One region of the Streptomyces sp. AN091965 genome, then DNA from elsewhere that is predicted to be linked to it. Evidence: predicted binding sites of a transcription regulator. Region 1 holds the regulator's gene; each other region holds the start of a gene.
The links. Region 1 encodes HrcA, which represses chaperone genes, less so after heat shock. Its sites were predicted from a motif close to TTNGCACTCNGNNNNNCNGAGTGCNAA; they were not measured.
Positions count from the first base shown of each region.

Region 2: a site for HrcA is predicted at 1,282-1,308, ahead of groES (co-chaperone GroES). Genes of this name have one in related genera too.
Region 3: a site for HrcA is predicted at 2,839-2,865, ahead of groL (chaperonin GroEL). Genes of this name have one in related genera too.

Region 1 covers NZ_JALDMY010000001.1:3,624,787-3,628,800, reverse strand. Annotated here, with positions in the region: gene MQV74_RS15160 (MBL fold metallo-hydrolase) at 1-476, opposite strand, end outside; gene hrcA (heat-inducible transcriptional repressor HrcA) at 728-1,744, shown strand; gene dnaJ (molecular chaperone DnaJ) at 1,745-2,881, shown strand; gene MQV74_RS15145 (nitronate monooxygenase) at 3,046-4,014, shown strand, end outside.
Region 2 covers NZ_JALDMY010000001.1:5,824,133-5,828,146, reverse strand. Annotated here, with positions in the region: gene groL (chaperonin GroEL) at 1-696, opposite strand, end outside; gene groES (co-chaperone GroES) at 827-1,135, opposite strand; gene MQV74_RS24885 (polysaccharide deacetylase family protein) at 1,639-2,580, opposite strand; gene MQV74_RS24880 (class I SAM-dependent methyltransferase) at 2,671-3,948, shown strand; gene MQV74_RS24875 (hypothetical protein) at 3,945-4,014, opposite strand, start outside.
Region 3 covers NZ_JALDMY010000001.1:4,638,861-4,642,874, reverse strand. Annotated here, with positions in the region: gene thrC (threonine synthase) at 1-647, shown strand, start outside; gene MQV74_RS19455 (MoaD/ThiS family protein) at 790-1,065, shown strand; gene MQV74_RS19450 (cold-shock protein) at 1,544-1,747, shown strand; gene groL (chaperonin GroEL) at 2,990-4,014, shown strand, end outside.

The sequences.
Region 1 (4,014 bases):
TTCGCGAGGAGCACCTGGACGCCGCCCAGGTCGAGGGTGCGCTCCCCGCTCACCAGGTGGTGCGGGAGCACCAGGACGTCGGTGGCCTCGGCGGCGGCGCGGGCGTCCAGGCCGTGGGTGACGGCGTCCGTGCGCAGGCCCTCGCGGTCGGCGTCGAGCACCGCGTCGACGCCGACCGCGCCGAACACCTCGACCCCGGCGAACGCCGCGGCGCCGAGCACGTGGTCGAAGTGCGGGTGCGTCAGCGCGAGATGGGTCACACGGCGGCCGCCGCCGAGCAGCCGCTGGGCCTCGGCGCGCAGCAGCGCGCCCTCCCGCAGGCTGGATCCGGCCTCGATCATCAGGGCGGCCCCGTCGCCCACGACCAGCCCGACCGTGCAGTCCCAGACGGGCAGCCGGCGCCGTCCCACCCGTGCGGTGAGCCGCTCCCAGCCCGCCTCCTGCCAGTCAGGGGCCGGTGTCACGCTTACGTCCATACGGTGACGCTAGCGCCACCCCCGGCGCCCGGCAGCCGGTGCCCCCGTGCCGTCGGCGCCGCGGCGCGGGGCGCGAGCGGGCCGGTGGCACGGGCCACACGTGGGCATGACTAAAGGAGTCGGCCCTTGCCGGGGCTGTACCCGGCGGCCGTACACTGACTCGATGAAGGTTGGCACTCGCGCGTGGTGAGTGCCAGGGTGGGGCCGCCGCGGGGGCCACGGACGAGGGACGACAGGTGGAGGTGTGCGCGATGCTCAGTGAACGCAGGCTTGAGGTGCTGCGCGCCATCGTCCACGACTACGTGGGCACCCAGGAGCCGGTCGGCTCCAAGGCGCTCACCGAGCGTCATCACCTGGGCGTCTCTCCGGCCACGGTCCGTAACGACATGGCGGCGCTGGAGGAGGAGGGGTTCATCGCCCAGCCGCACACCAGCGCCGGGCGCATCCCCACCGACAAGGGCTACCGGCTGTTCGTGGACAAGCTGGCGGGCGTCAAGCCGCTGAGCTCCCCCGAGCGCCGCGCGATCCAGCACTTCCTGGACGGCGCCGTCGACCTGGACGACGTCGTGGGCCGTACGGTGCGGCTGCTCGCGCAGCTGACCCGGCAGGTCGCCGTGGTGCAGTACCCGTCCCTGACGCGGTCGACGGTGCGCCACGTGGAACTGCTCTCGCTCGCCCCGGCCCGGCTCATGCTCGTCCTGATCACGGACACGGGGCGGGTCGAGCAGCGCCTGATCGACTGTCCGGCGCCGTTCGGCGAAACGTCACTCGCGGACCTGCGGGCGCGGCTCAACAGCCGGGTCGCGGGCCGCCGGTTCTCGGACGTGCCGCAGCTCGTCCAGGACCTGTCCGAGTCCTTCGACAAGGAGGACCAGGCCACGGTGGCGACGGTCCTGTCCACCCTCCTCGAAACCCTGGTCGAGGAGAACGAGGAGCGGATGATGATCGGCGGCACCGCCAATCTCACCCGCTTCGGACATGACTTCCCTCTCACGATCCGGCCGGTCCTCGAGGCCCTGGAGGAACAGGTCGTCCTCCTCAAGTTGCTTGGTGAGGCTACGGATTCGGGCATGACCGTGAAGATCGGTCACGAGAACGCCCACGAGGGACTCAGCTCCACGTCCGTGGTCTCCGTCGGCTACGGTTCGGGAGGCGAGGCAGTGGCCAAGCTAGGCGTGGTCGGACCGACCCGCATGGACTATCCGGGAACGATGGGAGCAGTACGCGCAGTGGCACGTTACGTCGGACAGATCCTGGCGGAGTCGTAAGTGGCCACGGACTACTACGCCGTGCTCGGCGTGCGCCGCGACGCGTCCCAGGACGAGATCAAGAAGGCTTTCCGGCGGCTCGCGCGCGAGCTGCACCCGGACGTCAATCCCGATCCCAAGACGCAAGAGCGCTTCAAAGAGATCAACGCCGCCTACGAGGTCCTCTCGGACCCGCAGAAGAAGCAGGTCTACGACCTCGGTGGTGACCCGCTGTCCCAGTCGGGCGGCGCGGGCGCGGGCGGTTTCGGAGCCGGTGGCTTCGGCAACTTCTCGGACATCATGGACGCGTTCTTCGGTACGGCGTCGCAGCGCGGGCCGCGCTCGCGCACCCGCCGCGGCCAGGACGCCATGATCCGGCTGGAGATCGACCTCGACGAGGCGGCCTTCGGCACGACCAAGGACATCCAGGTCGACACGGCCGTCGTCTGCACGACGTGCTCCGGCGAGGGCGCCGCGCCCGGCACCTCCGCGCAGACCTGTGACATGTGCCGCGGCCGTGGCGAGGTGTCCCAGGTCACGCGGTCCTTCCTCGGCCAGGTCATGACCTCGAGGCCCTGCCCCCAGTGCCAGGGCTTCGGCACCGTGGTGCCCACGCCGTGCCCCGAGTGCGCGGGCGACGGCCGGGTCCGCTCGCGGCGCACCCTCACGGTCAAGATCCCCGCGGGTGTCGACAACGGCACCCGGATCCAGCTCGCGGGCGAGGGCGAGGTCGGCCCCGGCGGCGGCCCGGCGGGCGACCTCTATGTGGAGATCCACGAGCTGCCCCACGCCGTCTTCCAGCGGCGCGGCGACGATCTGCACTGCACCGTCACCATTCCGATGACGGCGGCGTCGCTCGGTACGAAGGTGCCGCTGGAGACGCTCGACGGTGTCGAGGAGGTCGACATCCGGCCCGGCACGCAGTCCGGGCAGTCGATCCCGCTGCACGGGCGCGGCGTCACGCATCTGCGGGGCGGCGGCCGCGGCGACCTGATCGTGCACGTGGAGGTGCTCACCCCCACGAAGCTCGACGCCGAGCAGGAGCGGCTGCTGCGGGAGCTGGCGAAGCTGCGGGGCGAGGAGCGGCCCACGGGTCAGTTCCAGCCGGGGCAGCAGGGGCTGTTCTCCCGCCTGAAGGATGCCTTTAACGGGCGTTAGCGCTTGAACGGTGGGCCCCGGGCGGACGACGAGCCGCAGCGCTCCGCGCCGGGGCCGCACCGGCGAAGCTGGGAGCCACGGGTGGGTGGGGGAAATCCCGCCGCGGTAGCGGCGGGGACGTACCCCGCACGAGGCGCCCCCGCCAGACGTGGCACGATGCCGGTATGGTCTCCCCTCTCCACGCTCTCTGTCGTCATCCGATCGTGCAGGCCCCGATGGCGGGCGGGGGCTCGACCCCGCAGCTCGCGGCGGCCGTGTCCGAGGCCGGGGGGCTCGGCTCGCTCGCGGCCGGGTACAAGACCGCCGACGGCATGTACCAGGAGATAAAGCAGGTCAGAGGCCTGACGGCGCGCCCGTTCGGGGTGAACCTCTTTATGCCGCAGCCCGCCTGCGCGGACCCCGCGGCGGTCGAGGTGTACCGCAACCAGCTCGCCGGAGAGGCCACCTGGTACGAGACGGAGCTCGGCGACACCGACGGCAAGCTCGACGACGGCTACGAGGCGAAGCTGGCGATCCTGCGCGACGACCCCGTGCCGCTGGTGTCGTTCACGTTCGGCTGCCCCTCCCGCAAGGACCTCCAGGCCCTGGAGCGGGTCGGCACCACGACCGTCGTCACCGTCACCACGCCCGAGGAGGCCCTGGCCGCGCAGGCCGCGGGCGCCGACGCCGTGTGTGTCCAGGGCGTCGAGGCGGGCGGCCACCAGGGCACGCACCGCGACAACCCGGAGACGGACGGCGCCGGGATCGGCTTGCTGAGCCTCATCACGCAGGTCAGGGAGGCCGTACAGCTGCCCGTCATCGCCGCGGGCGGACTGATGCGCGGCGCGCAGATCGCCGCGGTGCTGGCGGCGGGCGCCGACCTGGCGCAGCTCGGCACCGCGTTCCTCGTCACCCCGGAGTCCGGCGCGCAGCCGCTGCACAAGCAGGCCATGACCGACCCGCGGTTCGTGCGGACCGAGCTGACCCGGGCGTTCTCGGGCCGCCCCGCGCGCGGGCTCGTCAACCGCTTCATGCGTGAGCACGGCCCGTACGCGCCCGCCGCCTACCCGCAGATCCACTATCTGACGTCCGAGCTGCGCAAGGCGGCGGCCAAGACCGGCGACCCGCAGGCCATGGCCCTATGGGCGGGCCAG
Region 2 (4,014 bases), 2.2 Mb from region 1:
GAGCAGGTCCTGGATGGAGGCGATCTTGCCCTGGTGGATGAGGATGTAGGGGTCCTCGAGGACGGCCTCCATGCGCTCCTGGTCCGTCACGAAGTACGGCGACAGGTAGCCCTTGTCGAAGGCCATGCCCTCGGTGAAGTCCAGCTCCAGGCCGAAGGTGTTGGACTCCTCGACGGTGATGACACCGTCCTTGCCGACCTTGTCCATCGCCTCGGCGATGAGCTCGCCGACCTGCTGGTCCTGGGCGGAGAGCCCGGCCACGGCGGCGATGTCGGACTTGTCGTCGATCGGCCGCGCGGTGGCGAGCAGCTCGTCGGAGACGGCCTTGACGGCGGCGTCGATGCCCTTCTTCAGGGCGGCCGGGGAGGCACCGGCGGCGACGTTGCGCAGGCCTTCCTTGACCAGGGCCTGGGCGAGCACGGTGGCGGTGGTGGTGCCGTCACCAGCGATGTCGTTGGTCTTGGTCGCCACCTCCTTCACCAGCTGGGCGCCGAGGTTCTCGTACGGGTCCTCGACCTCGACCTCACGGGCGATGGTGACGCCGTCGTTGGTGATGGTCGGGGCGCCGAACTTCTTGTCGATGACGACGTTGCGGCCGCGGGGGCCGATCGTCACCTTGACCGTGTCGGCAAGCTTGTTGACGCCGCGCTCAAGGGCGCGACGGGCGTCCTCGTCGAACTTCAGGATCTTCGCCATGGGAGCGATTCAGCCCTCTCGGAAAACTCGGGTGAACGAACTGCGCCCCTCGCCGCCCGGCAATCAGCGGGGTGACCAGGGGCGCAGCGCGAAACAAATCTGCTGGGTGAAGCAGGCGACTAGCGCTCGATCACTTCTCGATGATCGCGAGCACGTCGCGGGCGGAGAGCACCAGGTACTCGTCGCCGTTGTACTTCACCTCGGTGCCGCCGTACTTGCTGTAGAGCACGACGTCGCCGACCTTCACGTCGAGCGGCAGGCGCTCGCCGTTCTCGAAGCGGCCCGGGCCCACGGCGAGGACGGCGCCCTCCTGGGGCTTCTCCTTCGCGGTGTCCGGAATAACCAGGCCAGAGGCCGTGGTCTGCTCGGCGTCGAGCGGCTGGACCACGATGCGGTCCTCAAGCGGCTTGATGGCAACCTTGGAGCTGGCGGTCGTCACGATCCGACCTCCCCCTTCGGAGATCTCGCGGGGTTAACTGATCTAGAGGTGGCGACCAGGTCGATCCGTCGTCGCGGGTGCCGGACCTGCCCGTCGCTTCTGGCACTCTCCAGGTGGGAGTGCCAGGCCCGAGACTAGGACGGCGATTAGCACTCGGTCAAGCGGAGTGCCAATTGGCTGCCCCCGGCTTGGCAGGTTTCCCCTCTGCGAGGGGTGGCCGAGGAGCTAGCGCGGGGGCTCCTTCGGGCAACGTTTCGCGGGGCGGGTGGGTTCCGCGCGGGGCGCGGGGGCGCTGGGGCTTCGCCCGGAGGGGGGCCTCTCCGCCTGGGGCCCTGTCAGCGGCTGCCCGGCGCCGGGAGGGTTCGCCGTGCGGAACGACTGCCCACAGCCGGGCGACATCCGTTCGGCCGCTTTCCTGCCCAGGCGTTCGATCGGGTCCACCGACGGGGCGCAGGCCGTCAGCAGGAGGGGGAGCAGGAGGGTCGCCGCGGTGGCGGTGCGCCTCACAGGTAGTCCTCCAGGCGAGCCACCGCGTACCCCCTGTCGGTGACCGTCTTCAGGACCGTGCGGACCATGTCGGGCATCGTGCCCTTCCAGTCCTCGCGGCCCCGGAAGTGCGTGAGGATGATGTCGCCGGGGTGCAGGTCCTTGTCCCATTCGCGCCACTCCATGTGGTCGGCGAAGCCCTCGGAAGCCCACAGCGGCACCGCCTTGACGCCACAGGACTTGGCGGCGCGCAGGGTGTCGCGGTTGTAGTTGCCGTACGGCGGCCGGAAGAGCTCGGGGCGCTTGCCGTAGCGCCGCTCGATGACGTCCTGCATGCCGCAGATCTCCTGCCGCTGGGCCTCGTACGAAAGGCCGGGCAGATAGCGGTGGTTGAGGGTGTGGTTGTTCAGCGCGACGCCGTGGTCCCGCATCCGCTTGAAGTAGCCGTAGTCCTCCTTGACGAGGTAGTCGCTGAGGAACGCGGTGTACGGGATCTTCAGGTCGCTCATCATCCGCAGGAAGGCCGGATCCTTCTCGGCGCCGTCGTCGACGGTCAGGAAGACGACCTTGTCCTTGGTGGGCACCGTGGTGAACACCGGCGGCAGCTCCGCCTGCCCCTGGACCTCGAAGCCCTTGCGGGTGGCGGGGCGCGCCTTGGCGGCGGGCGCCGCGGGCGCCGTGAGCGGGACCTCGGCGAGTCCCCAGCGCTTCGCGGCGGCGGCCCGCGCGGCCTGGCTCGCGCGCAGCCGCTGGGCGTACTCGCGCAGGGCCTGGGCGGGCGGGGCGAGGCGCGGCTGCTGGCCGTGGGCGGCGGGGGCCCCGCGCTCGCGGCCCGCACCGGTGTCCGGGTCCGCCGAGCAGCCGGAGGCGACCGCGCCGACGCCGAGCGCGGCGAGGACGAGCAGCGCCCGACCTCTCACCTTTCCTACCGATTCTCCATTTTGTCGTACTAGTCGCATGGCGCCGGATCCTCGCAGTTCAGAGCCCTGCCGAGGGCTCGACACCGCCGCCGGACGCGCACCTTCCACCGACTGGCCCACAATGGGCCCGTGAACGCTCCGCACGATCCGCAGCCCTCCACGACGGCCTTCGCCGCGCTCCTCACCGCCGAGGGCACCGCCCTCCTCGACGCCGTACGGGATGTCGAACCGGCCGCGGAGCTCGCGGTCGCGACCCGGCTGCGCCGCGACCACCCCGCCGATCTGGTCTCGGCGGCGCTCGCCCAGGCGCGGCTGCGGCAGCGGGCGGTGGCGAAGTTCGGCGCCGGGGACGCCGCGCGGATGTTCTTCACGCCGAACGGCGTCGAGCAGTCCACGCGCGCGTCCGTCGCGACGTACCGGGCGGAGCGGTTCAAGGAGCTCGGCGTGCGGCGGATCGCCGATCTGTGCGGCGGCATCGGCGGCGACGCGCTCGCGCTCGCGCGCGCCGGAATCGAGGTCGTCGCCGTCGACCGCGACCCGCTGACCTGCGCGGTCGCCCGCGCGAACGCCGCCGCCCTCGGTCTGGAGGACCTCATCGAGGTCCGCGAGGCGGATGTCACGGAGGTGGACACGGCCGGGTACGACGCGGTCTTCGTGGACCCCGCGCGGCGCGGCGGCGGACAGGGAGGGGCCCGGCGAAGCCCGTCGTTGAGGGGCGGTGGTCGGGCGACGGGCGGGCGGATCTTCGACCCGGAGGCGTACTCGCCCCCGCTGTCCTGGGCGGTGGCGGCCGCGAGGAAGGCCCCGCGCGCGGCCCTGAAGATCGCCCCCGGCATCCCGCACGAGGCGGTGCCCGAGGAGGCGGAGGCCGAGTGGATCTCGGACGGCGGGGACGTGAAGGAGGCGGTGCTGTGGTTCGGCACGGATGCGCCCGGCTCGCACCGGGCAACCCTCCTGCCCTCACGCGCCACTTTGTGCGCGGGGCGCGCGACCATGCTTCCGGACCCCGCTGTGCGCCCCGTCGGCCGCTATCTGTACGAGCCGGACGGCGCCGTCATCCGCGCCCACCTCGTCGCGGAGGTCGCCGCACGGGTCGAGGGCGGGCTCGTCGACGAGACGATCGCCTACGTCACCTCCGACGTGGCCCGCACGACGCCGTACGCCAGCGCGTACGAGATCACGGACCAGCTGCCGTTCAACGTGAAGAAGCTGAAGGCGCTCCTTCGGGAGCGGGAGGTCGGCGTGCTCACGGTCAAGAAGCGGGGCTCGGCCGTGGAGCCGGAGGAGCTCCGCCGCAAGGTGAAGCCCCGGGGCCCCCGCTCCGCCACGGTCTTCCTCACCCGGGTCGCGGGCGCGCCCACCATGCTCGTGGGGCACCCGGCCCCCGCCCCCGCGGAGGACGGCTAGGAGTCGACGGGCTCGAAGCGCCAGCGGTGCGGCGCGCGGGACACCAGGTCCCCGGGCGGCGCGGGC
Region 3 (4,014 bases), 1.0 Mb from region 1:
GCGAGGGCTGGGGCTTCGTCAACGTGAACCTGCGGCCGTACTACGGCGAGGGCTCCAAGACCCTCGCGTACGAGATCTGCGAGCAGCTCGGCTGGGAACTGCCGGACCAGCTCGTGATCCCCATCGCCTCAGGATCGCAGCTCACGAAGATCGACAAGGGTCTGAAGGAGCTGATCAAGCTCGGCCTGGTCGCGGACAAGCCGTACAAGATCTTCGGCGCCCAGGCGGAGGGCTGCTCGCCGGTCTCCGCCGCCTTCAAGGCGGGCCACGACGTCGTCCGCCCGCAGAAGCCGAACACCATCGCCAAGTCCCTCGCCATCGGCAACCCGGCCGACGGTCCGTACGTGCTCGACATCGCCCGGCGCACGGGCGGCGCGGTGGAGGACGTGACCGACGAGCAGGTCGTCGACGCGATCAAGCTCCTCGCCCGTACGGAGGGCATCTTCGCGGAGACCGCGGGTGGCGTGACCGTCGGGGTCACGCGCAAGCTGATCGAGGAAGGGCTCCTCGACACCTCCCTCACCACGGTCGTCCTCAACACCGGTGACGGCCTGAAGACCCTCGACGCGGTGGCCGCGACGTCTCAGGCGACCGCGACGATCCGGCCCAGCCTGGACGCGTTCCGCGCCGCGGGGCTCGCGGGCTGAATGCCTTCAGCGGATCCGTCGTGGCTGGTCGCGCCCGCGCGGCGGAGCCGCATATTGACATGGCCCCGCGCCCCTTCGGGGGCGCCCTTGAGCGGGGCGCTCCTGAACGGGGCGCCCTGTCTGAACTACCGAGGTGAAGAGTATGAGCGTCAACGTTCGCATCCCGACCATCCTTCGTACGTACACCGGCGGGCAGGCCGAGGTGAGCGCCGAGGGCGCCACCCTCGCCGAGGTCATCACCGACCTGGAGAGGAACCACGCCGGGATCGGCGCCCGCGTCCTGGACGACCAGGGCAAGCTGCGCCGCTTCGTGAACGTGTACGTCAATGACGACGACGTGCGTTTCGAGCAGGGCCTCCAGACCGCGACGCCCGACGGCGCGGGCGTCTCGATCATTCCGGCGGTCGCCGGCGGCTGAGCCGTTCCGGCGTTCCGGAACCGCCGCGGAGCCGTTTCGTATACAACGGCTCTTGTTCCCACGCAGAGTTACCTCGATTGCCCCCTCCGCGAGAGAAGCGGAGGGGGCAATTCTGCATGGTTGAGCGCGGTACAGTTGGGAATGGAGCTTCGCTTTTGATCTCGGGCGGCATGAGTCGCCTCGGTGAAGTCGGCCGCGGAGCCGACAAGAAGCAGCCAAAGTGTCCTGCCTATTTGAGCCGAACGTGGCTTTTGTCTGGCCCGACTTGCCCTGAACGCCGGTGAATTATCCGCATATCGGCGATCGGCCGTGCCCAGAATTCTCGTCCGATTGACCTGTTGCAGACGGCAGTTGGACAGATACATTCAGCCGCGGTCGACGCGTTCCGGCGCACATCCCCCAACCCATGGGGGGTGAGGTCTGACCCGGGTCCGTGAAGTGCGGTCCTGCGCAAGGGCCAGTAATAGGGGAGTTAGGCATGGCTCAGGGCACCGTCAAGTGGTTCAACGCGGAGAAGGGATACGGCTTCATCGCGGTCGACGGTGGTGCGGATGTATTCGTCCACTACAGCGCGATTCAGATGGACGGCTACCGCACCCTGGAAGAAGGTCAGCGAGTCGAGTTCGAGATCTCGCAGGGCCAGAAGGGTCCGCAGGCGGACATGGTCAAGCTCGCTGTTTGAGCGGCTTGACGCGATCGGCCACCAGCGACGCGTGGGCCCGCCTCCCGGTTCGGGAGGCGGGCCCTCCTCTGTTGGGCCCCGCCCCACCCGGGCCCTGCCCTGCCCCGCCCGGGCCCTGCCCCGCCCTGCCCCTGCCCCTGCCCCGCCCTGCCCCTGCCCCTGCCCCGCCCTGCCCTGCCCGGGGCCTGCCCCGCCCGGGCCCCGGCGCGCCGACCGCCCCTCGGCCACGGGCCGTCGCCCTCCCGCCGCCCCGCCGTATGTCTGGCCGCCCGTCCCTCCTGCGCCGCCGCTGACGCGGCGGGATGCTTCCCGCCCGCCCACCCATGGCCAGGCGGCTTCACGGCGCGGGTGGGCCGTGCGCCTTGCCGTCTGTCTTCTGTGCCGCCGCTGACGCGGCGGGTGGCCCCCGCCCGCCCATGGCCAGGTGGCTTCACGGCGCGGGTGAGCCGTGCGCCTTGCCGCCGTCTCTTGGGCGCGGCTTGTCGCCCTCTGCGCCGCCCGCCCGCCCATGGCCAGGCGGTTTCCTGTGGGGGCGGGGTGTTCGCCTTGCGTCGGCTCTCGGGCGCGGGGCGTCGTCCACGGCACCGGCGCTGACGCGCCGGATGTTTCCCACCCACCCGCCCGTTTGCTCGGCAGTGCACCGCGCGGGCAGGGGAGCGCGCCCCCGGCTTGCGCCGTGAAGCTGGCTGGTCATGGGTGGGCGGGTGGGAGGCATCCGCCGCGGAGCGGCGGCGTCGTGGGTGGCAGCCCGCAGCCGGGGGACGGGCAGGCGGCAGCGGCGGGCCAGGGCTCGTGCTTCGGAAGGGGGCGGGGGAGCGCGCCCCCGGCTTGCGCCGTGAAGCTGGCTGGTCATGGGTGGGCGGGTGGGAGACACCCGCCGCGGAGCGGTGGCGTCGTGGGTGGCGGCCCGCACCCGGGGGAGCGTCGCGGAGCGGTGGCGGCCCGCAGCCGGGGGCCGGCGGCGGGCCGGCGCTCGGGCTTCGGGAGGCGCAGGTTCCGGGGGGACCGGGCGGCAGGGGAAGCAGGGAAGCCGGACCCCAGTGTGTGGGGGCGACCTTGCACTCGGAGGGGGCGAGTGCTAATCATTGGCGTTAGCACTCTACGAGTGAGAGTGACAGAAGGACCGGGTGGGTGAGGTCCGCAGGCCGGGTGGGGCAAGGAACCACAAGGCAGGCAGACCGTCCGTCGCGGGCGCCGGCGCGGTCCGAGTTTTTCCACCCCTGTCCGGGAGGACCACTTCACATGGCCAAGATCATCGCGTTCGACGAGGAGGCACGGCGCGGCCTCGAGCGCGGCATGAACCAGCTCGCCGACGCCGTCAAGGTGACCCTGGGCCCCAAGGGTCGCAACGTCGTCCTCGAGAAGAAGTGGGGCGCCCCCACGATCACCAACGATGGTGTGTCCATCGCCAAGGAGATCGAGCTCGAGGACCCGTACGAGAAGATCGGCGCCGAGCTGGTCAAGGAGGTCGCGAAGAAGACGGACGACGTCGCCGGTGACGGCACGACGACCGCGACCGTCCTGGCCCAGGCGCTGGTCCGCGAGGGCCTGCGCAACGTGGCCGCGGGTGCCAACCCCATGGCCCTGAAGCGCGGCATCGAGAAGGCCGTCGAGGCCGTCTCGGGCGCCCTGCTCGACCAGGCCAAGGAGGTCGAGACCAAGGAGCAGATCGCCTCCACGGCCTCCATCTCCGCCGCCGACACCCAGATCGGCGAGCTCATCGCCGAGGCCATGGACAAGGTCGGCAAGGAAGGCGTCATCACCGTCGAGGAGTCGCAGACCTTCGGGCTTGAGCTTGAGCTCACCGAGGGCATGCGCTTCGACAAGGGCTACATCTCGGCGTACTTCGCGACCGACATGGAGCGCATGGAGGCGGCGCTCGAGGACCCGTACATCCTCATCGTCAACTCCAAGATCTCCAACGTGAAGGACCTCCTTCCGCTCCTGGAGAAGGTCATGCAGTCGGGCAAGCCGCTGCTGATCATCGCCGAGGACGTCGAGGGCGAGGCCCTGTCCACGCTGGTCGTCAACAAGATCCGTGGCACCTTCAAGTCCGTCGCCGTCAAGGCCCCGGGCTTCGGCGACCGCCGCAAGGCCATGCTCGGTGACATCGCCATCCTCACGGGCGGCACGGTCATCTCCGAGGAGGTCGGCCTCAAGCTGGAGAACGCCGGTCTCGACCTGCTCGGCCGCGCCCGCAAGGTCGTCATCACCAAGGACGAGACCACGATCGTCGACGGTGCCGGTGACTCCGAGGCCGTCCAGGG